Regions from separate parts of the Rhizobium sp. PvP014 genome, predicted to be linked through region 1. Evidence: predicted binding sites of a transcription regulator. Region 1 holds the regulator's gene; the other holds the start of a gene.
The links. Region 1 encodes PhoB, which activates phosphate uptake and scavenging genes when phosphate is short. Its sites were predicted from a motif close to TGTCATNNANCTGTCAT; they were not measured.
Positions count from the first base shown of each region.

Region 2: a site for PhoB is predicted at 1,540-1,556, ahead of phnF (phosphonate metabolism transcriptional regulator PhnF). Genes of this name have one in related genera too.

Region 1 covers NZ_JAGIOT010000002.1:3,218,453-3,228,972, reverse strand. The annotation lists gene argF (ornithine carbamoyltransferase) at 181-1,098, opposite strand; gene J3A65_RS20190 (aspartate aminotransferase family protein) at 1,148-2,344, opposite strand; gene J3A65_RS20185 (GcrA family cell cycle regulator) at 2,796-3,335, shown strand; gene J3A65_RS20180 (PACE efflux transporter) at 3,532-3,966, shown strand; gene J3A65_RS20175 (helix-turn-helix transcriptional regulator) at 3,905-4,693, opposite strand; gene J3A65_RS20170 (EamA family transporter) at 4,819-5,733, shown strand; gene phoB (phosphate regulon transcriptional regulator PhoB) at 5,715-6,398, opposite strand; gene phoU (phosphate signaling complex protein PhoU) at 6,524-7,237, opposite strand; gene pstB (phosphate ABC transporter ATP-binding protein PstB) at 7,289-8,104, opposite strand; gene pstA (phosphate ABC transporter permease PstA) at 8,120-9,436, opposite strand; gene pstC (phosphate ABC transporter permease subunit PstC) at 9,433-10,520, opposite strand, start outside.
Region 2 covers NZ_JAGIOT010000002.1:2,971,541-2,982,060, reverse strand. The annotation lists gene dapB (4-hydroxy-tetrahydrodipicolinate reductase) at 1-77, shown strand, start outside; gene J3A65_RS18925 (2,3-bisphosphoglycerate-dependent phosphoglycerate mutase) at 100-735, shown strand; gene phnF (phosphonate metabolism transcriptional regulator PhnF) at 800-1,519, opposite strand; gene phnG (phosphonate C-P lyase system protein PhnG) at 1,625-2,098, shown strand; gene phnH (phosphonate C-P lyase system protein PhnH) at 2,098-2,697, shown strand; gene J3A65_RS18905 (carbon-phosphorus lyase complex subunit PhnI) at 2,717-3,823, shown strand; gene J3A65_RS18900 (alpha-D-ribose 1-methylphosphonate 5-phosphate C-P-lyase PhnJ) at 3,820-4,704, shown strand; gene phnK (phosphonate C-P lyase system protein PhnK) at 4,701-5,477, shown strand; gene phnL (phosphonate C-P lyase system protein PhnL) at 5,487-6,197, shown strand; gene J3A65_RS18885 (DapH/DapD/GlmU-related protein) at 6,194-6,811, shown strand; gene phnC (phosphonate ABC transporter ATP-binding protein) at 6,925-7,779, shown strand; gene phnD (phosphonate ABC transporter substrate-binding protein) at 7,862-8,767, shown strand; gene phnE (phosphonate ABC transporter, permease protein PhnE) at 8,930-9,850, shown strand; gene phnE (phosphonate ABC transporter, permease protein PhnE) at 9,850-10,520, shown strand, end outside.

The DNA.
Region 1 (10,520 bases):
GGCGCTCCCAGTTCCTCGAACGCTTTTACACAAGCGCCAGCCGCAGCGGAACCGCCGGCCGGGGATTTGAGAACGTTGACGATATCGTGTTGAAGCGCCGCACTCGTTCGGCGGCGCGCTTTGAAAGCCGTCAGATGGTGGCGGCTCTCATCGAATTCAAGTCGGAAGCGCTTTTGATCCTCAGACGATGCCGAAGCACCAGGCAAGGATCGACTTCTGCGCGTGAAGACGGTTTTCCGCCTCGTCGAACACCACCGACTGTGGTCCGTCGATGACCTCGTCGGTGACTTCCTCGCCGCGATGGGCCGGCAGGCAGTGCATGAAGAGCGCGTCCTTGTTTGCCTGATCCATCAGCGCCTTGTTGACCTGATAGGGCTGGAAGATGTTGTGGCCGCGCGCCTTGTGCTCCTGGTTCATCGACACCCACGTATCGGTGACGACGACATCAGCGCCGGTGACCGCTCGTTCGGCGTCGTGGCAGAGCATGATCTCGCCGCCATTGTTGCGCGCCCAGTTCAGGAACTTGTCATGCGGCTCGGAGCCCATTGGCACGGCCATGTTCATCTTGTAGCCGAACCGCGCCGAGCCTTCGACGAGCGAGTGCAGCACGTTGTTGCCGTCACCCGTCCAGGCGATGGTCTTGCCTTTGACAGGACCGCGATGCTCCTCGAAGGTCATCAGGTCGGCCATGATCTGGCAGGGATGGGTATCGTCGGTCAGCGCGTTGATAACAGGCACGGTGGCGTGCTCGGCCATTTCCCGCATGCGGTTGTGATCGGTGGTGCGGATCATGATCGCATCGACATAGCGCGACAGGACACGTGCCGTATCGCCGATCGTCTCGGCGCGGCCGAGCTGCATTTCCGTGCCGGACAGGAAGAGCGTTTCGCCGCCGAGCTGGCGCATGCCGACATCGAAGGAGACGCGGGTGCGGGTGGACGGCTTTTCGAAAATCATCGCCAACATCTTGCCGGCGAGCGGCTGGTCGCCCTTGCCGGCCTTGAAGGCCTGCTTGCGGCTTTTCGCGTCGTCGAGAATGGTGCGAAGATCCTCCGGCGAAACCGCCGAAAGATCCAGGAAATGCTTTGGTGATGCCATGCTATCGTCCCCTATCGAGGGGAACCGTCACCGGCACCCCTCATCGCGCTCAGGCTGTTTTCTTGAGTTCTGCCTCGGTCAGCTTTTCCGCTGCCCGTTCGATCCGTGCGAGCCCCTCGCGGGCTTCCTCCGCCGTGATCGTCAACGGCGGCAGAAGGCGCACGACGTTATCGCCTGCCGGCACCGACAGCATTTTCTCATCGCGCATCGCGACAACCAGATCGCCTGCTGGCACTCTCGCCTTGATGCCGAGCATCAGGCCTTCGCCTCTGATGTCTTCGATCACATCCGGAAAGCGATCCTTCAGGCTTGCCAGTCCCTGGCGGAACACGAGCGCGACATCGCGGACATTGTCAAGGAAGCCATCGGCCAGCACGACATCGAGCACCGCGTTGCCGCAGGCCATCCCGAGCGGATTGCCGCCATAGGTCGTGCCGTGAATGCCGGGTTTCATGCCGGAAGCAGCCTCCGCTGTCGCAAGGCAGGCGCCGAACGGGAAGCCGCCGCCGATGCCCTTGGCAACGGCCATGATGTCAGGCGTGATGCCTGTCAGTTCGTGGGCGAAGAACCGACCGGTGCGGCCAACCCCGCTCTGCACTTCGTCGAGGATCAGCAGCAGGCCTTTCTCGTCGCAGATGCGACGCAGCTCGCGCAGGAATTCCTTGTCCACGACGCGCACGCCGCCCTCGCCCTGGATCGGCTCGATCAGCAGCGCGCCGGTGTTTTCGTTGATCGCAGCGTTGAGGGCATCGAGATCCCCGAACGGGACCTGATCGAACCCTGGCGCCTTCGGGCCGAAGCCTTCCATGTATTTTTCCTGACCACCGGCGGCGATCGTCGCGATGGTCCGGCCGTGGAAAGCACCCTCGAAGGTGATGATGTGGAATTTCTCCGGATGGCCCTTGGAGAAATGATAGCGACGCGCCGTCTTGATGGCGGTCTCAAGCGCTTCGGCGCCGGAATTGGTAAAGAACACCTTGTCGGCGAACGTGGCATCCACCAGACGGCGGGCCAGACGCTCCTGCTCCGGGATCTCGTAGAGATTGGAAAGGTGCCAGACCTTCTCGGCCTGCGACTTCAGCGCGTTCACCAGATGCGGATTGGAATGACCGCAGGAGGTGACGGCAACGCCTGCCCCGAAATCCAGATATCGCTCGCCACCTTCCGTCACAAGCCATACGCCCTCGCCTCGATCAAAGCGCAAAGGTGCCCGGGCAAACGTGTCGTAAAGTGCGGCTTCAGCCATGGCGACATCACTCCTCTGGGTAGGTTCCGCCCCCCCTCTCCAGACCTCTCCGGAGACCGGGAATGCGGCCTGAAAAATCAAAAATGCCGCCCACCGGGCGGCGCGGGCACTATCATGGCTAAGTGCCTCCATGTCAACAAAACTTGGTGTTTTATAGGGCTTTCGGGGCATATGCCGCGATGCAACCTGATGCTGTATTGCGGCATTTCGGTCTGTGACAAAAATGACTCTTGAGGGCAGCAAGTTGGGGAAAACCGCGAAATCGATTCGCGGCGATTCGAGCGACTCTTGCCACGGAGTCAGCCACACACTAGGTTAATCCTCAATTACTAGAACGCATGCGGCGGAACTAGTCACCTCGAAGCATAGATTGCGTGGGTGCGGCGGATTTATTTCGCCGCAGAGGTGAACGGATTCTGTCTGCCAGCAACGTTCAAAGGCGGAGAACGGCATGAACTGGACTGATGAGCGCGTCGAGCGACTTAAAAAACTATGGTCGGAAGGTCTCAGCGCCAGCCAGATTGCAGCCCAACTTGGAGGCGTAAGCCGCAATGCCGTGATCGGCAAAGTGCACCGTCTCAACCTTCCGGGTCGCGCCAAAGCAGGCGGTTCGGCGTCGGCCAATCGCCCGGCATCCAAGCGCCCAGCGCCCGCAGCTCCGCGCGCGCCGAGCTTTGCCGGACGCGACACAGCCCGTCCTGCAGCACGGACGGTGGGTGCAAACGCACTCAAGGAAGATCAGGACGTAAACGTCGCCGAACCGGTGAAATACACCGCTTCCGGCAGCGTCGTCGTGCCGATCTCGCGCCGTCTGTCGCTGACGGATCTCACCGAGCGCACATGCAAGTGGCCGGTCGGCGATCCGCTGACGGACGACTTCCATTTCTGCGGTTGCGATGCGCAGGATGCGTCGCCCTATTGCAAATATCACGCGAAGCTTGCCTACCAGCCGGTACACGAGCGCCGTCGTCCGGCTGCCCGCGCGTCCTAAGCCAGGCGGCTGCGGAAACAAGATCGAAGGCGGGCTCTGGCCCGCCTTTTGCGTTTTTGGCATGGCTGACTTGCGCTGAAAAAACTTGCCGGACGCCGTCTCCGCCCCTATCTCGGCCTGGAGAGAGGACGACCTCCCCCTGAATGGGCAGAACGCCGGGACGACCCGGCATGAACCTGACCTAAAGGGGAAGATCATGCGCTCGATAAGAGACCGTATTCGCCACGCCATCAGCTTTGAAATCATCGGGCTTCTGATGATGGTGCCACTCGGCGCCCTCGTCTTCGACATGCCGGCCGAACATATGGGCATTGTCGGCGTCGTGTCTGCGACGGTCGCGACCGGCTGGAACTACCTCTATAATCTGGGTTTCGACCGCTTTCTGCAGGCGCGACGGGGTACGACGCTGAAGACGCCTGCCTTGCGCATTGCTCATGCGGTGCTGTTCGAAATCGGTCTGCTGGTCGTGCTGATGCCGTTTATCGCGTGGTATCTGCAGATTACCCTTCTCCATGCGCTGACAATGGATATCGCGATCGCGCTGTTCTACGTGGTCTATGCCTATCTCTTCAATCTTGGCTACGACAAGCTGTTCCCGCTGCCGGAATGGAAGACCCAGGAAGCCGCCTGACCATCAGAGTTCCGGACGGTGCAATACGCCAGTCCGATGGAAGCCTGAATGTCTCGGCAAACCCGATCTCTCCGGCGCGCGTGATCCGCAGAGCCCGGGTTTCCTCCCGGCGGCTGATCCAGCCGACGCCAAGAGCGCGGTCCAGCAGTGCTGCACCCATTTGTCCCGCCAGATGCGGCCGTCGCTCGCTCCAATCCAGGCATGTCCGGCAGAGCGGGCGTTTCGAACGGGTCAGCTGTTCGAGATCAATCCCGAAATCACAAAAGAAACGCCGGCCTTCATCGGCGATCAGGCCGGCTCCATCGCCGAGCAGCAGATAGCCGTTGCCGGTCAGGGAGTCGGCGAGCGCGATGGCGAGACGGCCTGCCATGTGATCGTAACAGGTGCGGGCAAGCCGTAACGCCTCGTCTTTCGGGCCGACAGGATGATGGCGCTTCGGCCCATCCGCGGCGACTGCCATCAACGCGTGGATCACGTGCGCGACTTCCGGAGAGGCAAGCCGGTAGTAGCGGTGCCTGCCCTGCTTCTCGACTGCGATCAGATGCGCCTGCGCCAGTTTGCCGAGATGGCCGCTGGTTGTCTGCGCGGTGACGCCGGCATGGCGTGCCAGTTCGCCCGCCGTCAGCGCCTGGCCGCCCATCAGCGCGGACAGCATGTTGGCGCGCGCGACATCGCCGATCAGGCTTGCAACTTCCGCAATCGTATTTCCTGAAACCATATTGGACATGATCCAGTTCTAGCACCGGAAAACTTTGCCGTCAGCGATCAACGGTTCGGCCGTCGCCGAAGCATTTCTTTTCCTCTCTCCGCTAAGAGCGGGCGGAGATTGCATGGATGGGGATAGGAACTGGAATGGCGGACACCAAAACAAGCATGGCAACGGATCTGTTGCTGCTCCTCACGCTCGCGACGCTTTGGGGCGCGTCCTACACGCTGATCAAAGTCGGTGTGGAGACGATTTCGCCCGTCACCTTTATCGCCGTCAGAACACTGGTCGCCGGGCTCATTCTCGCTGCGGCACTTCGCCTTCGCGGATTGAAGCTGCCGACCGACCGGCAGACCTGGAAGCTTTTCACGGTTCAGGCCTGCCTCAACAGCGCGGTCCCCTTCACCCTCATCGCCTGGGCCGAACAGACGACCGATGCGGGCCTTGCCACCATTTTGAGTTCCACGACGCCGATCTTCGCGTTTCTGCTGACGGCGCTGATCACGCGCCATGAAAGCGTCTCTGCGGCCAAGCTGTTCGGAGTTGCCGCAGGCATTGTCGGCATATGCCTGATCGTCGGCATGGAGGCGCTTGCCGGCTCGGGCGAGAACCTCTGGGCGCAACTCGCCATCGTGGCGGCGACGATCTGCTATGCGGCGGCTGCCATCTTCGGCAAGAATTTTAAGGGATTGGACCCGATGATGCCCGCCGCGGGATCGCTGATCGCAGGGGCGGCCATCCTCATTCCTGTCAGCCTTGTGGTCGACCGGCCCTGGACGCTGACACCGAGCACCGATTCCATGCTCGCCCTATTGGCGCTGGCGGTATTTTCGACGGCGCTCGCCTTCGTCATCTATTTCCGGCTAGTGCAGACGCTCGGCTCCGTCGGCACGACGGCGCAGGCCTATCTCCGGGTGCCGATCGGCGTTGGCATCGGTGTCGTGTTTCTCGGCGAAACGCTTGCTTCGACAGCATGGCTCGGCCTGGCCTGCGTCGTGGCCGGTGTCATTGCCATGACGCTGCCGGCTAGGAGACGCGGTCCTCAGGCTTCCATTGAGTAACCGGCACCGCGGACCGTGCGGATGACATCCTGCATGTTGGAGAAGTTGAGTGCCTTCCGCAGGCGCCCCACATGCACGTCGACGGTGCGTTCGTCGACATAGATGTCATGACCCCAGACGCCGTCGAGCAGCTGCGAGCGCGAAAAGACGCGGCTGGGTGAGGCCATCAGGAATTCCAGAAGTCTAAACTCTGTCGGCCCGAGGCGAACTTCGCGGCTCTTGCGGTGAACGCGATGGGTTTCGCGATCGAGTTCGATATCGCCGCATTTGAGGACGCTCGAAAGGACCTCCGGTCGGGCACGGCGCAGCATCGCCTTGACGCGGGCCATCAGTTCCGGCGTCGAGAAAGGCTTGACCACATAGTCGTCTGCGCCGGTGGCAAGCCCGCGAACGCGCTCGCTTTCTTCGCCGCGCGCCGTCAGCATGATGATCGGCAGGCGTTCCGTCTCCGGCCGCATACGCAGGCGACGGCAGAGTTCGATGCCTGAAACGCCCGGCAGCATCCAGTCGAGAATGAGAAGATCCGGAACGCGCTCCTGAAGCCTGATTTCCGCTTCGTCACCGCGAAGCACGGTATCGACCTCGTAACCCTCGGCCTCCAGGTTATACCGAAGGAGGACGCTGAGGGCCTCTTCGTCTTCCACGACTGCGATCTTCGGCTGCATTCCGACTTGCTCCGTCACTCGTCCCGAACTGCACTTAGATCCGCCAGATCCGCTCGCGCTGCTTCAGGTCATTGGTTTTGGCAGTTATCGTCCCGAAACCGGCGGGCGATTTCGGGAGAGCTGCATCATGTCCCGGCGGAGCCGAGCATGTTGGACGTATCGTCCTTCGGACGTTCGCCCTCCGGCTGTGCGCCGGTCGCGATGTAGTAGATGGTCTCGGCGATATTCGTCGCGTGGTCGCCGATGCGCTCGATGTTCTTGGCGCAGAACAGGAGATGGGTGCACGTGGTGATGTTGCGCGGATCCTCCATCATGTAGGTGAGGAGTTCGCGGAACAGCGAGGTGTACATCGCGTCGATTTCTTCGTCGCGCTGGCGGATGATCTCGGCTTTTTCCGCAGAGCGGTTAGCGAAGACATCAAGAACGTCCTTGAGCTGCACCAGCGCCAGTTCGGAAAGATGCTCCAGACCACGGGCGAGCTTACGCGGGACGCCTGTTCCCTGCACGGCGAGCACGCGCTTGGCGGTGTTCTTGCCAAGGTCGCCGACGCGTTCCAGGTCAGCTGCAATGCGCAGCGTGCCGATGATCTCGCGAAGGTCGGCCGCCATCGGCTGACGCTTGGCGATGGTGACGATCGCCTTGTCCTGGATATCGCGCTCGGCATGGTCGAGAATGACGTCGTCCGAGATGACCTTCTGGGCCAGTGCGGAGTCGGAGTTCACGAGCGCACGCACGGCATCTCCGCACATCTGCTCCGCCAGGCCGCCCATTTCGGAGATCCGGCGGTTCAGGTATTTCAGTTCCTCGTCATAGGCCGAGAGAATATGGGTCGAAACCATGTGTCTGATCCTTGATGTCTGCAGTTGCGGCTGACGGGCTCTGCGCCCGCATCAGCCGAAGCGGCCCATGATGTAATCCTGGGTGCGCTGGTCATCCGGATTGGTGAACATCTTGTCGGTATCGTTTTCCTCGACCAGGTGGCCGAGATGGAACATCGCCGTGCGCTGCGAAACGCGGGCCGCCTGCTGCATCGAGTGGGTGACGATCACGATCGTGTAGTTGGCGCGCAGTTCGTGGATCAGTTCCTCGACCTTGGCCGTGGCGATGGGGTCGAGTGCCGAGCACGGCTCGTCCATCAGAATGACTTCAGGCGAAACGGCGATCGCACGGGCGATGCAAAGGCGCTGCTGCTGACCGCCGGAAAGGCCGGTACCGCCTTCATGCAGGCGATCCTTGACTTCTGCCCAGAGGCCGGCGCGCTGCAGGCTTGCCTCGACGATCGCGTCCATTTCCGTTTTGCCACGGGCAAGGCCGTGGATCCGGGGACCGTAGGCAATGTTCTCGTAGATCGACTTCGGGAACGGGTTCGGCTTCTGGAACACCATGCCGACCCGGGCACGCAGCTCCACGACGTCGATTTCCTTGTCGTAGATATCGTCGCCGTCGAGCGTGATCTTGCCGGTGACGCGGCAACCCTCGATCGTATCGTTCATGCGGTTCATCGTGCGCAGGAAGGTGGACTTGCCGCAGCCGGACGGACCGATCAAAGCAGTGACGGTATTTTGGCGGACATTCAGGTTCACGTCATAAAGAGCGCGCTTGTCACCGTAATAAACGGAGACATCCTTGCCGATCATCTTATAAGCAACGTCGTTCATTTTCTTGTCCAGCGCCTTCTCAACTGCAGCTTCTGACATCATGTTCATTGCTTCCCCCTTCCTCTACCAACGCCGTTCGAAGCGGCGTCGCAAGAGAATTGCGCCAACATTCATCAAGATCAGGAACAGGAGCAGGATCATGATCGCTCCCGAGGTTCGTTCAACGAAGGCGCGTTCCGCCTCGTTAGCCCACATGTAGATCTGTACCGGCAGTGCCGTCGACGGATCCATCGGCGTGGTCGGATAGTTCGCCACGAAGGCGACCATTCCGATCAAGAGGAGCGGCGCCGTTTCGCCGAGGGCGTGCGCGAGGCCGATGATCGTACCGGTCAGGATACCGGGCATGGCAAGCGGCAGGACATGGTGGAAGATGGTCTGCATCTTCGAGGCACCGAGCCCGAGCGCTGCAGCACGGATCGACGGTGGCACTGCTTTCAGCGCCGCGCGGGTGGCGATGATGATGGTCGGAAGCGTCATCAGCGTCAGCACCAGGCCGCCGACAAGCGAGGCCGAGCGCGGCAGGCCCATGAAGTTGATGAAGACCGCGAGACCCAACAGACCGTAGACTATCGACGGGACCGCTGCGAGATTGTTGATGTTGACCTCGATCAGGTCGGTAAACCGGTTCTTCGGGGCAAACTCTTCAAGATAGATCGAGGCTGCGACGCCGATCGGCAGGGACAGGACGAGCACGATCAGCATCATATAGAAGGAGCCAATCAGAGCGACGCCGACGCCAGCTGCTTCCGGACGGCTGGACGCGCCGTTGAAGAAAATGCCGGTGTTGAATTCCTTGGCGAGCGCACCGCTGTCGGTCAGCTGCTTCATCCATCCGACCTGCTGGTCGGACACCTTGCGGCTGGTTTCCGCCACGTCGAGATTGATCTGGCCTTTCACGGCGCTGTCGATATCGCCGGCTGCCAGAAGCGAAACCGTCTGGGTCGTGCCGATGATCTCAGGATCGGAAACGACCATATCGCGCAGCTGGCCACGAACGCCGTCCGAAATCATCTGGTTGACGGCACGCAGACCCTGGCGATCGTTTTCGGCGACGCCCAGAACCTTGGCCAGCGCATTGCGGGCGACGATCGGGTAGTTGGCCGTCATCAGCTTGGCCGGATCCATAGCCCGCACATTATCCTTGTCGATGATCTGCTGCGAGAACTCGACAGGGATCGTGATCATCGTCTGCTGAAAGGCGGTATAGCCCTTCGAGACGACCGACCACAGAAGGAGCATCAGGAACAGGATGCCGAACGAGAGAGCAGCGATGCCATAGGCACGGAAGCGGCGCTCGGCGGCGTAGCGGCGTTTGATACCGATATCGCGACGGGCAGGCTTGGCCAAGACGCCGGCGGTGGAGGAAACCACGTCGGTCATTCGTACTGCTCCCGGTATTTGCGCACGATGTAGAGCGCGTAGATGTTGAGGCAAAGCGTGATCGCAAAGAGCGTGATGCCGAGTGCGAAGGCGACAAGCGTCTGCGGCGAGGTGAATTCAAGGTCGCCCGTCAGCTGGCTGACGATCTTGACGGTCACCGTCGTCATCGGCTCGAACGGGTTGAGCTGCATGCGGGCGGCGACGCCGGCGGCGAGCACTACGATCATGGTTTCGCCGATGGCGCGCGAGGCGGTCATCAGAAGTGCGCCGACGATGCCCGGCAGTGCTGCCGGCAGGACGACCTTCTTGATGGTTTCGGACTGGGTGGCGCCGAGACCGAGCGAGCCGTCACGAAGCGTTCCCGGCACGGCGGTGATGATGTCGTCCGACAGCGACGAGACGTAAGGGATCAGCATGATGCCCATGACGAAGCCGGCAGTGAGAACGCTCTGTGCCTGGATGAAGTTGGCGTAATCGCCTGTGACAAGGCCGTTCAGCTGCGAAGACAGGTCGCGCAGGAATGGGCCGACCGTCGTCAGGGCAAAGAAGCCGTAGACGATGGTGGGAATGCCGGCGAGAACTTCGAGCAGAGGCTTTGCCACGGAGCGGACACCGCGGGAGGCGTATTCCGACATGTAGATCGCGGAAAACAGGCCGCTCGGGACGGCGACGAGCATGGCGACGAAGCCGATATAGAGTGTTCCGAGAAGCAGCGGGATAAGGCCGAACTGACCAGCCGAGTCCGTGGCGCCGGCGGCCGCAAAGCGCGGATCCCAGACGGTGCCGAAGAAGAACTCCCACGGCGGGATGCTGGTGAAGAAGTGGGTCGCTTCCGTCAGCATCGAGGCAACGATGCCGACCGTGGTCAGGATCGCGATCGAGGATGCGACGACGAGGCTGGCGAGGATCACCTTCTCGACACGGTTGCGGGCCCGAAACCGTGGCGCGATGCGCGTGTAGGAAAAGCCGGCGCCGATCAGGGCTGCCAGAAGGACTACCGCGGTCATAACCCAGTTGCTGATCTTGGTCATGACGTTGAGATCGCCAGCGGACTCGACCATGTATGGTTCGGGGTCGCCGGCAA
Region 2 (10,520 bases), 250 kb from region 1:
CGGTGACTGCGGCCGTCTGGGCGCGCGACGAAAAGCCGGGTTTCTATTCCATGCTCGACGTTCTCGGGCTTTCTTGACACTATCGGAGGAATTCAATTCATGAGCGGTACACTCGTCCTCGTTCGCCACGGCCAGAGCGACTGGAACCTGAAGAACCTTTTCACCGGCTGGAAGGACCCCGAGCTTACCCCGCTCGGCATTCAGGAAGCCGAGACCGGCGGCCAGGCGCTTGCCGATACCGGCATCAAGTTCGATATCGCCTTCACCTCCGACCTAAAGCGCGCCCAGGATACGCTGAAGATCGTGCTCGACAAGCTCGGCCAGACCGACCTTGAAACCATCCGCGACCAGGCCCTGAACGAGCGCGACTACGGCGATCTCTCCGGCCTCAACAAGGACGACGCTCGCGCGAAGTGGGGCGAGGAACAGGTGCATATCTGGCGCCGTTCCTACGACATCCCGCCACCGGGCGGCGAGAGCCTGCGCGACACCGGTGCCCGGGTATGGCCCTATTACATGACCGAGATCCTGCCGCGCGTGCTGCGCGGCGAAAAGGTGCTTGTTGCTGCCCATGGCAATTCGCTGCGCTCGCTGGTGATGGTTCTCGACCGTCTCAGCAAGGAAGAGATCCTCAAGCTCAACCTCGCGACCGGCGTGCCGATGGTCTACGTGCTGAACGCGGATTCGACCGTCGCTTCCAAGAAGGTTCTGGGCGACATGTCCGCCGCCCACTAAGACGCGCCAAGTCTTCAAGATCGCGCCGGCTCGCATGAACAATGCGGGCCGGCGTTTGCATTTGTCAGTTCTCGATCGTGAACTGCACCATGTCGGCCGGGAAGCGGCTGATTGCATATTGCACGGGCACGCCGTCCGGATCTGCGTTCAACGCGCGCGTGACCAGCATGATCGCACCCGGTGACAATTCCAGATCTGCAAGGTCGCCGCTGTCTGCGTGAACTGCCGTAACCTCGGTCGAGACGCGGAGATAGTCGGTCAGGCCGATTGCCGCGAAGGCTGCGGTTATGGAGCCGCTCTCGCGATAGGCCTCTGCGATCCCTGAAAAGCGATCGGCCGGGAACCAGGCGGTTGCCCGTGATACCGGACGGCGATCCGCTTTGCGCAGGGTTTCAAGCCGGATCACGGCAGCGCCGACCGCAAGCTGCAGGCGCGACGCCAGGTCCGGTGTCGCCGGTTCCTCGGATGCGGCCAGTAGCAGACCTTCCTTTTCTTTCGCCTGATCGCCGATGCCCTCGCTGAACCTCGTGCGCCTCGAAATCGGGAAATTGAGCCGCTCCTTGCGCTCGATCAACGTTCCCCGTCCCTGAACGGCCCGGACGATGCCTTCCTGCGCCAGCGCTGCCAGCGCGCTTCTGACCGTATGACGGTTCACGCCGAACTCCGCCGCCAGCGAGATCTCCGGCGGCACCTTGCCGGTCGCGTCGTAGTCGCCGTTTGCGATCGCCGTGCGGATACGGTCGGCTATCTGCCGCCACAACGCGACGCCACTCTGCCTTTGCACAATCACCCGGTCAGTACCCCTGTCACACGCTTGTTATACGCCAGCTTTATTGGTACATGTAATTTGTATGGTTGTCTATATAAATAGACATTTAGGAGATGACCGATGGATCTTGCGGGAAATCACAAGGCGCTGGCGGAACCGGAACAGCGGCGCCGCTGCATCGAACTTCTGGCGCAGACTTCGTGCGACGAACTGAAGGCCGCGTGGAACGGGCTATCCGAAAAGCAAACCGTCAAGCCGGTGCGTGGACCGGAAACCGGTCTGGTGATGGTTCGCGGCCGGATCGGTGGCGGCGGTTCGCCCTTCAATCTGGGTGAAGCAACAGTCACCCGCGCAACGATCCTTCTTGCCTCCGGCACGGCGGGCCATGCCCAGGCGCTCGGCACCGACAAGGAAAAGGCGTGGCTGTCTGCGATATTCGATGCCCTGTGGCAGGAAGCAGAGACGCGCAATTTCGTCGAAACGGCGCTTCTTTCACCCACGGAAAGCCGCATCGCCGCTGAGGACAGACAGAACGCCGAAGAGACCGCGGCAACCCGCGTCGACTTCTTCACAATGGTACGGGGAGACGATTGATGGCCGTTCATGCACAAGCACTCGCCGGTGGGTTCACCGATCCGGTCTTCCAGTCCCAGACCATTTTCAAAACGCTGATGGACGGAATGGCGCGGCCCGGAACGATCAGCAGCACCGAACTTCAGGCCGGGCAGCCGGAACCGCTCGGCAATGCTGCCGGCGCGATTGCGCTCACGCTCTGCGATCACGATACCCCGGTCTGGCTGAGCAACGGTCTTGCAAAGTCTGCGATGCCGGAATGGATCGGTTTCCATACGGGTGCACCGATAACCTGCGAGAAGGCGCAGAGCAGCTTTGCCTTTATCGAAGCCGGGACAGCGCCCTCTTCCTTCGGCCTGTTTGCCGCCGGTACCCAGGAATACCCTGACAGGTCCACGACGCTGATCCTCGAAGTCGCCGCTCTTGGCGAGGGTGAAAAACTGAGCCTGACCGGACCAGGGATCCTCGGCACCAGGACGGTCGCAGTCTCGGGACTGCCGGATATGTTTCAGAGGCTCTGGGACGACAACAGGGCGCTCTTTCCCCGCGGAGTCGACGTCATCCTCACCGCCGGAGCGCAGTTCCTGTGCCTGCCGCGCACCACCCGGATTGCCGGCTAAGCCGAAGGAGATCAAACCCATGTATGTTGCAGTCAAGGGTGGCGAGGCCGCCATTACCAACGCTCACGCATTGCTTGCCGACCGCCGTCGCGGCGACCGGGCGCTTCCCGCACTCACGATCGAGCAGATCGCCGAACAGCTTGGCCTTGCCGTCGATCGGGTGATGGCGGAAGCCTCGCTCTATGATCGGTCGCTGGCAGCGCTTGCCGTGCGCCAGTCGCGTGGCGATCTGATCGAGGCGATCTTTCTGCTTCGCGCCTACCGCACTACGCTGCCCCGCTTCGGCTCTTCCGTTCCGGTGGATACCGCGGCCATGAAGGTCGAGCGGCGCGTCTCGGCGACCTACAAGGACCTGCCGGGCGGCCAGCTGCTCGGCCCTACTTTCGACTACACGCACCGGCTTCTCGATCCCTCGCTGCTGACGGATGAGGTGATCGCCGATCCTGCACGCAAAGAGGCGTCCGGCGAGGAGATCATGCGCGTTTCCGACATTCTCGCACACGAAGGACTGATCGAGCCGGATGGCGACCTGCCCGATGACCACGCGGCAGGAGACCTGACCCGCGAGCCGCTGGAATTTCCGATGGGTCGTGACCTCAGGCTGCAGGCACTCGCCCGCGGCGACGAGGGCTTTCTGCTGGCGCTCGGCTACTCGACGCAGCGGGGCTACGGCCGAAACCACCCGTTCGTCGGCGAAATCCGGATCGGCGAGGTGGAGGTGGAGGTAGACATGCCGGAACTCGGCTTCCCGGTCTCGCTCGGGCGCATCCAGCTGACCGAGTGCCAGATGATCAATCAGTTCAAAGGCTCCTCCATCGCGCCGCCGCAGTTTACCCGCGGCTACGGGCTCGTGTTCGGGCAGAGCGAGCGCAAGGCGATGTCGATGTCGCTGGTGGATCGTGCGCTTCGTGCGGAAGAGCTTGGCGAAGACATTACGGCGCCGGCGCAGGACGAGGAGTTCGTCATTTCGCACTCCGACAATGTGCAGGCGACCGGCTTCGTCGAACACCTGAAACTGCCCCATTATGTCGACTTCCAGGCGGAGCTTGCCATGGTGCGCAAGATGCGCGCCGAGATTGAGGCCGCTCGCCACGGCGATACCGAGATGAAGGATGCTGCCGAATGAGTGCCGATCTCGCCACCTACAATTTCGCCTATCTGGACGAACAGACGAAACGGATGATCCGCCGGGCGATCCTGAAAGCGATCGCCATACCCGGCTATCAGGTGCCGTTTGCTTCGCGCGAAATGCCGATGCCCTATGGCTGGGGTACCGGCGGCGTGCAGGTGACGGCCGCGATCATCGGTCCGGACGATGTGCTGAAGGTCATCGACCAGGGTGCCGATGACACGACCAATGCGGTCTCGATCCGCGCCTTCTTCCAGAAGGTCGCCAATGTCGCGGTGACCACCCACACCAAGGATGCGACGATCATCCAGACGCGCCATCGCATTCCCGAGCAGAAGCTGACCGAGGGCCAGGTGCTGGTCTACCAGGTGCCGATCCCGGAACCGCTGCGTTTCCTCGAGCCGCGCGAAACCGAGACCCGGAAAATGCATGCACTCGAAGAATACGGGCTGATGCATGTGAAGCTTTACGAGGACATTGCCCATAACGGCCGCATCTCCAAGACCTATGCCTATCCGGTCAAAGTGGACGGTCGCTACGTGATGGATCCCTCGCCGACACCGAAATTCGACAATCCGAAAATGCACATGTCCGATGCGCTGCAGCTGTTCGGCGCCGGACGTGAAAAACGGATCTATGCGGTTCCGCCGCATACCGAAGTGGTCAGCCTGGATTTCGAGGACCACCCGTTCGAGATCCAGACATTCGAGCAGGATTGCGCACTCTGCGGCGCACACGGCGTTTATCTCGACGAAGTGGTGCTCGACGACCAGGGCGGACGGATGTTCGTCTGCTCGGACACGGACCATTGCGAAGACCGCCGCGAACATGGCCATGTCGGCGAGATGCTCGCCCCCAACAAGGAGGCTGCGGAATGAGCGACAATCCCCTTCTCAAAGTCAGCGGCGTTTCGAAATTCTATGGTAGCCGGATCGGTTGCCAGGATGTCAGTTTCGATCTGTGGCCGGGCGAAGTGCTCGCCATCGTCGGCGAATCCGGTTCGGGCAAGACGACGCTGCTCAATTGCCTGTCGACCCGGCTGATACCGAGCGCCGGCAGCGTCGAATACCGGATGCGCGACGGCAACTTTCGCGATCTCTATCACATGAGCGAGGCCGAGCGGCGTTTCCTGATGCGCACCGACTGGGGTTTCGTTCACCAGAACCCGGCCGACGGTTTGCGCATGACGGTATCGGCGGGCGCGAACGTCGGCGAACGGCTGATGGCGGTCGGTGACCGCCACTACGGCAAGATCCGCGAAACGGCGACCGACTGGCTGGGACGCGTGGAAATTTCCGCCGACCGCATCGACGACCAACCCCGCGCCTTTTCCGGCGGCATGCGCCAACGTCTGCAGATCGCCCGCAATCTCGTGACAGGTCCGCGCCTCGTGTTCATGGACGAACCGACCGGTGGCCTCGACGTCTCGGTGCAGGCAAGACTGCTCGACCTTGTGCGCGGGCTCGTCAACGATCTCGGCCTTTCGGCCATTGTCGTCACCCATGATCTCGCGGTCGCCCGCCTTCTCTCGCACCGGATGATGGTGATGAAAGACGGTCATGTGATCGAACAGGGGCTCACCGACCGTGTCCTCGACGACCCCCGCGAGCCCTACACGCAGTTGCTCGTTTCCTCGATTCTCCAGGTATAGGACAGACCGATGGCCACTCCACTCGTCGTCTCGGAAGTCTCCAAAAGCTTCATCATGCACCTGCGCGACGGCATCAAGCTGCCGGTCGTCAACGACGTAAACTTCTCCGTGGCCGGCGGCGAATGCGTCGTGCTCGGCGGACCCTCGGGGATCGGCAAGAGCTCCATCCTGAAAATGCTCTACGGCAACTATGCCGTCGATGCAGGCCAGATCCTGGTGAACCACCAGGAGAAGATCGTCGATATCGCGGCAACGGATCCGCGCACGATCATCGAGGTTCGCCGGCATACGATGGGTTACGTCAGCCAGTTCCTGCGCACCGTGCCGCGTGTGGCTGCCGTCGACGTGGTCGCAGAGCCGCTCGTTGCCCGCGGTATCGATGCGGCGGAAGCCAAGGACAGAGCGGTCGAACTCCTCGCCAGGCTCAACCTTCCGCACGAACTCTGGTCGCTTCCGCCTGCCACCTTTTCCGGCGGCGAGCAGCAGCGCGTCAACATTGCCCGCGGGTTCATCACCAGCCACCGTATCCTGCTTCTCGACGAGCCGACCGCATCGCTCGACGCCACCAACCGGCGGGTGGTGATCGAGATGATCGCTGCCAAGAAGGCCGAGGGGGTTGCCATGCTCGGCATCTTCCACGACGAAGAGGTGCGCGAGGCCGTTGCGGACCGTATTCTCGATGTCAGTGCGTTTTCACCACGAAAGGCAGTTGCCGCATGAGTGCCAAGGTCGGTATCAACCCCGTTATCCACGCGACGGCGAGCGTCAGCAATTCGACGATCGGTCGCTACACGGAAATCTCCGAGCGCTGCCGCATCGACGAGGCCGAGATCGGCGACTACTCGTATATCATGCAGGATGGCTCCATCTGGTGCGCGACGATCGGCAAATTCGTCAACATGGCCGCTTCCGTCCGCATCAATGCAACGAACCACCCGACATGGCGGGCCACGCTGCATCATTTCACCTACCGTGCCGCCAACTACTGGGACGATGCGGATGACGAGACCGACTTCTTCGAGTGGCGCCGCGACAACCGCGTGACGATCGGCCATGACGTCTGGATCGGCCATGGTGCCACCGTGCTGCCGGGCGTAACGGTCGGGAACGGGGCGGTGATCGGCGCCGGAGCCGTGGTGTCGAAGGATGTCGCCCCATACACGATCGTCGGCGGCGTGCCGGCCAAGCTGATCCGGGAACGCTTTACGAGGGAGGTCGGTGACGGCATGGATCGCCTCGCGTGGTGGGACTGGGATCACCTCAAGCTGCGCACCGCACTCGATGACTTCCGGGCGCTTTCGGCTGAGGACTTTCTTGCGAAATACGCGGCTTAGCAAAGCATTCCAGCAGCGCAAAGATGTAACAAAACCTACATAAAACCGACATTCAGGGTTCATCAACGAAGTCTAATCCGATCCTCACCAGGCAATGGGACGGATTGAAAAACATGAAGTTTGAACTGAGGAATGTCACCCGACGTTTCGGCGATCATATCGCAGTCAACGCCGTCAGCGTGGAGATCCCTCAAGGTCAGATGGTCGGCGTCATCGGTCGCTCCGGCGCCGGCAAGTCGACCCTCCTGCGCATGATCAACCGCCTGCAGGAGCCGAGCTCCGGTTCCATCCGGTTTGGCGATCTCGAGGTTTCCGCTCTCAAGGGCGCCGGCTTGCGCAACTGGCAGCGCGATTGCGCGATGATCTTCCAGCAGTTCAATCTGGTGCCGCGCCTCGACGTCATGACCAATGTGATGCTTGGCCGGTTGAACCACCGATCCACCATCATGAGCCTTCTCAACATCTTTACCGACGACGAGCGGATGGCTGCGATCGGAGCGCTCGAGCGTCTCGGTATCGAGCAGACGGCCATGCAGCGCGCCGGCACGCTTTCCGGCGGTCAGCAGCAGCGCGTCGCCATCGCCCGCGCCCTGATGCAGGCCCCGAAAATGCTTCTGGCCGATGAGCCGATCGCATCGCTCGACCCGCTCAACGCCAAGATCGTCATGGACGCGCTGCGCGACATCAACGAGCGCGAGGGCATCACCGTCATCACCAACCTGCACACGCTCGATACGGCGCGCGCCTATTGCGAGCGGATCATCGGGATGGCAGGCGGCCGCGTCGTCTTCGACGGCACGCCGTCGCAGCTGAACGCGCAGGCCGTCAGCGAGATCTACGGATCGGACCGCGACGGTGCCGGCATCGACGAGACGATGACCTCGACCAGCATCAACAATCCCGCGGCCCCTGCGACTGCGGCCAAGCAATCGGCCGGAATAGGCAGCCTGGCAAGCGCCAGGGCCTGAGCCGCATCCAGATCGTCTGCCCACGTTAAGGGCGCGTTGCTTCACGACCCAACTCCGGATGATCCGGAAACAGGAGATCACCATGTTCAGAAAAACTATGCTTGCTGCCGCGACGCTCAGCCTGCTCGCCGGTTCCGCCCTTGCCCAGGACGTCAAGGTTTTGCGCATCGGTCTCGATGGCTCGGAAAACGAAGCCGACCAGATCCGCAACACCCAGTGTGTTGCCGATGGCCTAAAGGCTGCGACCGGCGTATCCGAAGTGAAGCTGTTCCCGTCGCCGAACTATAACGGCGTTATCCAGGGCCTGCTCGGCGGCACGATCGACATTGCTTCGATGGGTGCGGCTTCCTATGCAGCCATCGCGCTCAAGGACGACAAGGCCGTTGACCCGATCCTGACCTACACGGGTTCCGACGGCTCCAGCGGTTACTACTCGATCATGGTTGCCCGCAAGGACAGCGGCATCAAGACGCTGGCTGACCTCAAGGGCAAGAAAATCGGCTTCGCCGATCCGGATTCGACCTCGGGCTATCTCGTCCCGAACGTCGCGCTGCCGAAGGAAATCGGCATGCCGGTCAAGCAGTATTTCTCCGAAACCGGCTTCGGTGGCGGCCACGAGAACCTGGTTCTCGCCGTCCTCGACAAGAAGTTCGATGCCGGCACGACGTTCGGTTCGGGCGTTGGCAAGTGGGAAGAAGGTTATAGCGGCGGCAACCTGCACCAGATGGTCGCCAAGGGTAACCTCGACATGGACGATATCGTCCAGGTCTGGAAGTCGCCACTGATCCCGAACGGTCCGCTGATGGTCTCCAACAAGGTTCCGGCCGACATGAAGGCCAAGGTCAAGGCCTTCTTCATGGAACTGCCGAAGAAGAACCTCGCCTGCTTCCAGTCCTTCACCCAGGGCAAGAACAAGGACTACATCGAAGTCAATCCGGCCTTCTACCAGACGATCGTCGACGCCCGTAAGTCCGTTATCGGCGGCTGATCATCCTTCAAAAGACCTGGCGGCGGCATCTGCAGAAGGTGCCGCCGTTCTGCAACGAGAGACACGGGCATGGCGACGATCAGCAAACAGACGACCGGACATCTCGGCGGCAATCTCGACGGCGCCCCCGGCAGCCGACTGGGACCAGCGGCATCCCTGATGATGCAGCATTACCGGCAGCAGCTGCGAACCCGCCGCGTCTATACCGCTATTACGATTGGCGTGTTTCTGGTCGTGCTGTTCGCCTCGCTGAAATTCGCCAATGACGCCAATGCGGGCAAGTTCTTCGAACGCCTGCCCTATATGTTCGATTTCATTCGCAGCTTCGTGCCTGACAGCCCGATGGAAATCATCCGGGCGATGTTCGACCTTCCCTCCCCCTATGCCGACGGCTCGCTGAAATATGATTACACGGCCGATCGCCACTATATTACCGAGACGTTCTACATCCCGAATTTCTTCTACCAGCTGATCATCACCATCAACATCGCGCTGGTTTCGACGATTATCGGTTCCGCCATCGCCTTTCTGCTGTGCTTCTTCGCGTCCACCAATCTTGTCGGCGCCGGGCCTGTGCGTTTCGTCGTTCGCCGCATCATGGAAATCCTGCGTGCCTTTCCGGAAATCGTCATTGCCGGACTTCTGACGGCGATCCTGTCGATCGGGCCGATCGCCGCGATCATTGCGATTACCGTCCACACGATCGGCGCGCTCGGAAAGCTGTTCTTCGAGGTGGTCGAGAATTCCGACATGAAGCCGGATGAAGGTTTGCGGGCCGCCGGTGCATCCTGGGTCGAGCGGGTGCGTTTCGCGATCGTTCCCCAGGTGCTGCCGAATTTCGTGTCCTACACGCTGCTGCGCGCCGAGGTAAACGTGCGCGCCTCGACCATTATCGGTGCGGTCGGTGGCGGCGGTATCGGCGAGGTGTTTCGCCTGGCGATCGGTCGCGATCATGCGGCCAAGACCTATGCCATCATCATTCTGCTCCTCGTCAGCGTCATTGCCATCGACCAGTTCTCGTCCTGGCTTCGCCGCCGGCTGATCGGCCAGCAGTCCTTCGAACTTGGCAGGGGAGCAGCCTGATGCCATCGGTACCTGCCATCAATGCATCCGACAGAGAGCGCTTGCGCGAAACCTATCCGCAGGTGTTTCAACGGTCCTTCCTGCAGCGCTACGGACTGGTGATCGGCTCCGGACTGATCCTCGCCTATCTGGTTGCCTGCTTTTTCGCCTTCAATGTCGGTCCCGCCTTCAGGAACGGCCAGTGGGACCGAGCATCGCTCTATCTCCAGGACTGGTATTCCTGGCGCGCCCAGCCGCGCCTGCGTTTCCAAGACGACGGCACCGTCAAGCCGCAGTGGTCGAGCCGCGGGCAGTATGCCGAAGGTTCCGACATCTCCTGGCTTAAGCCAACCGAAGGCGGCGGTTACCGCGTGACCTATGGCAGTGATGCGGATCGTCTGGATGTGACGCCGGGCCGGGTCGATGTCTATCTGAACGGCACGGTCTATCCAGTCACGATCGACAGCAACGCAGCGACGGCGCCAGCCGATGCGCCTTCGGCCCTCCGCCAAGACGGAGCCAAGGTGCTGGTCGATTACGGCTTTGAGGGTCAGGCGGAAATCCGCCCGGCGCAGGTCTATGTGCAGCGTCGCTTCCTTGGATGGGCAAACTTCCTGTTCGACACCAAGTCGGCATTCTGGGGCAAGAGCTGGGGCGAGCTTGCACACCTTGCAACGATCGGCGAGCGGCT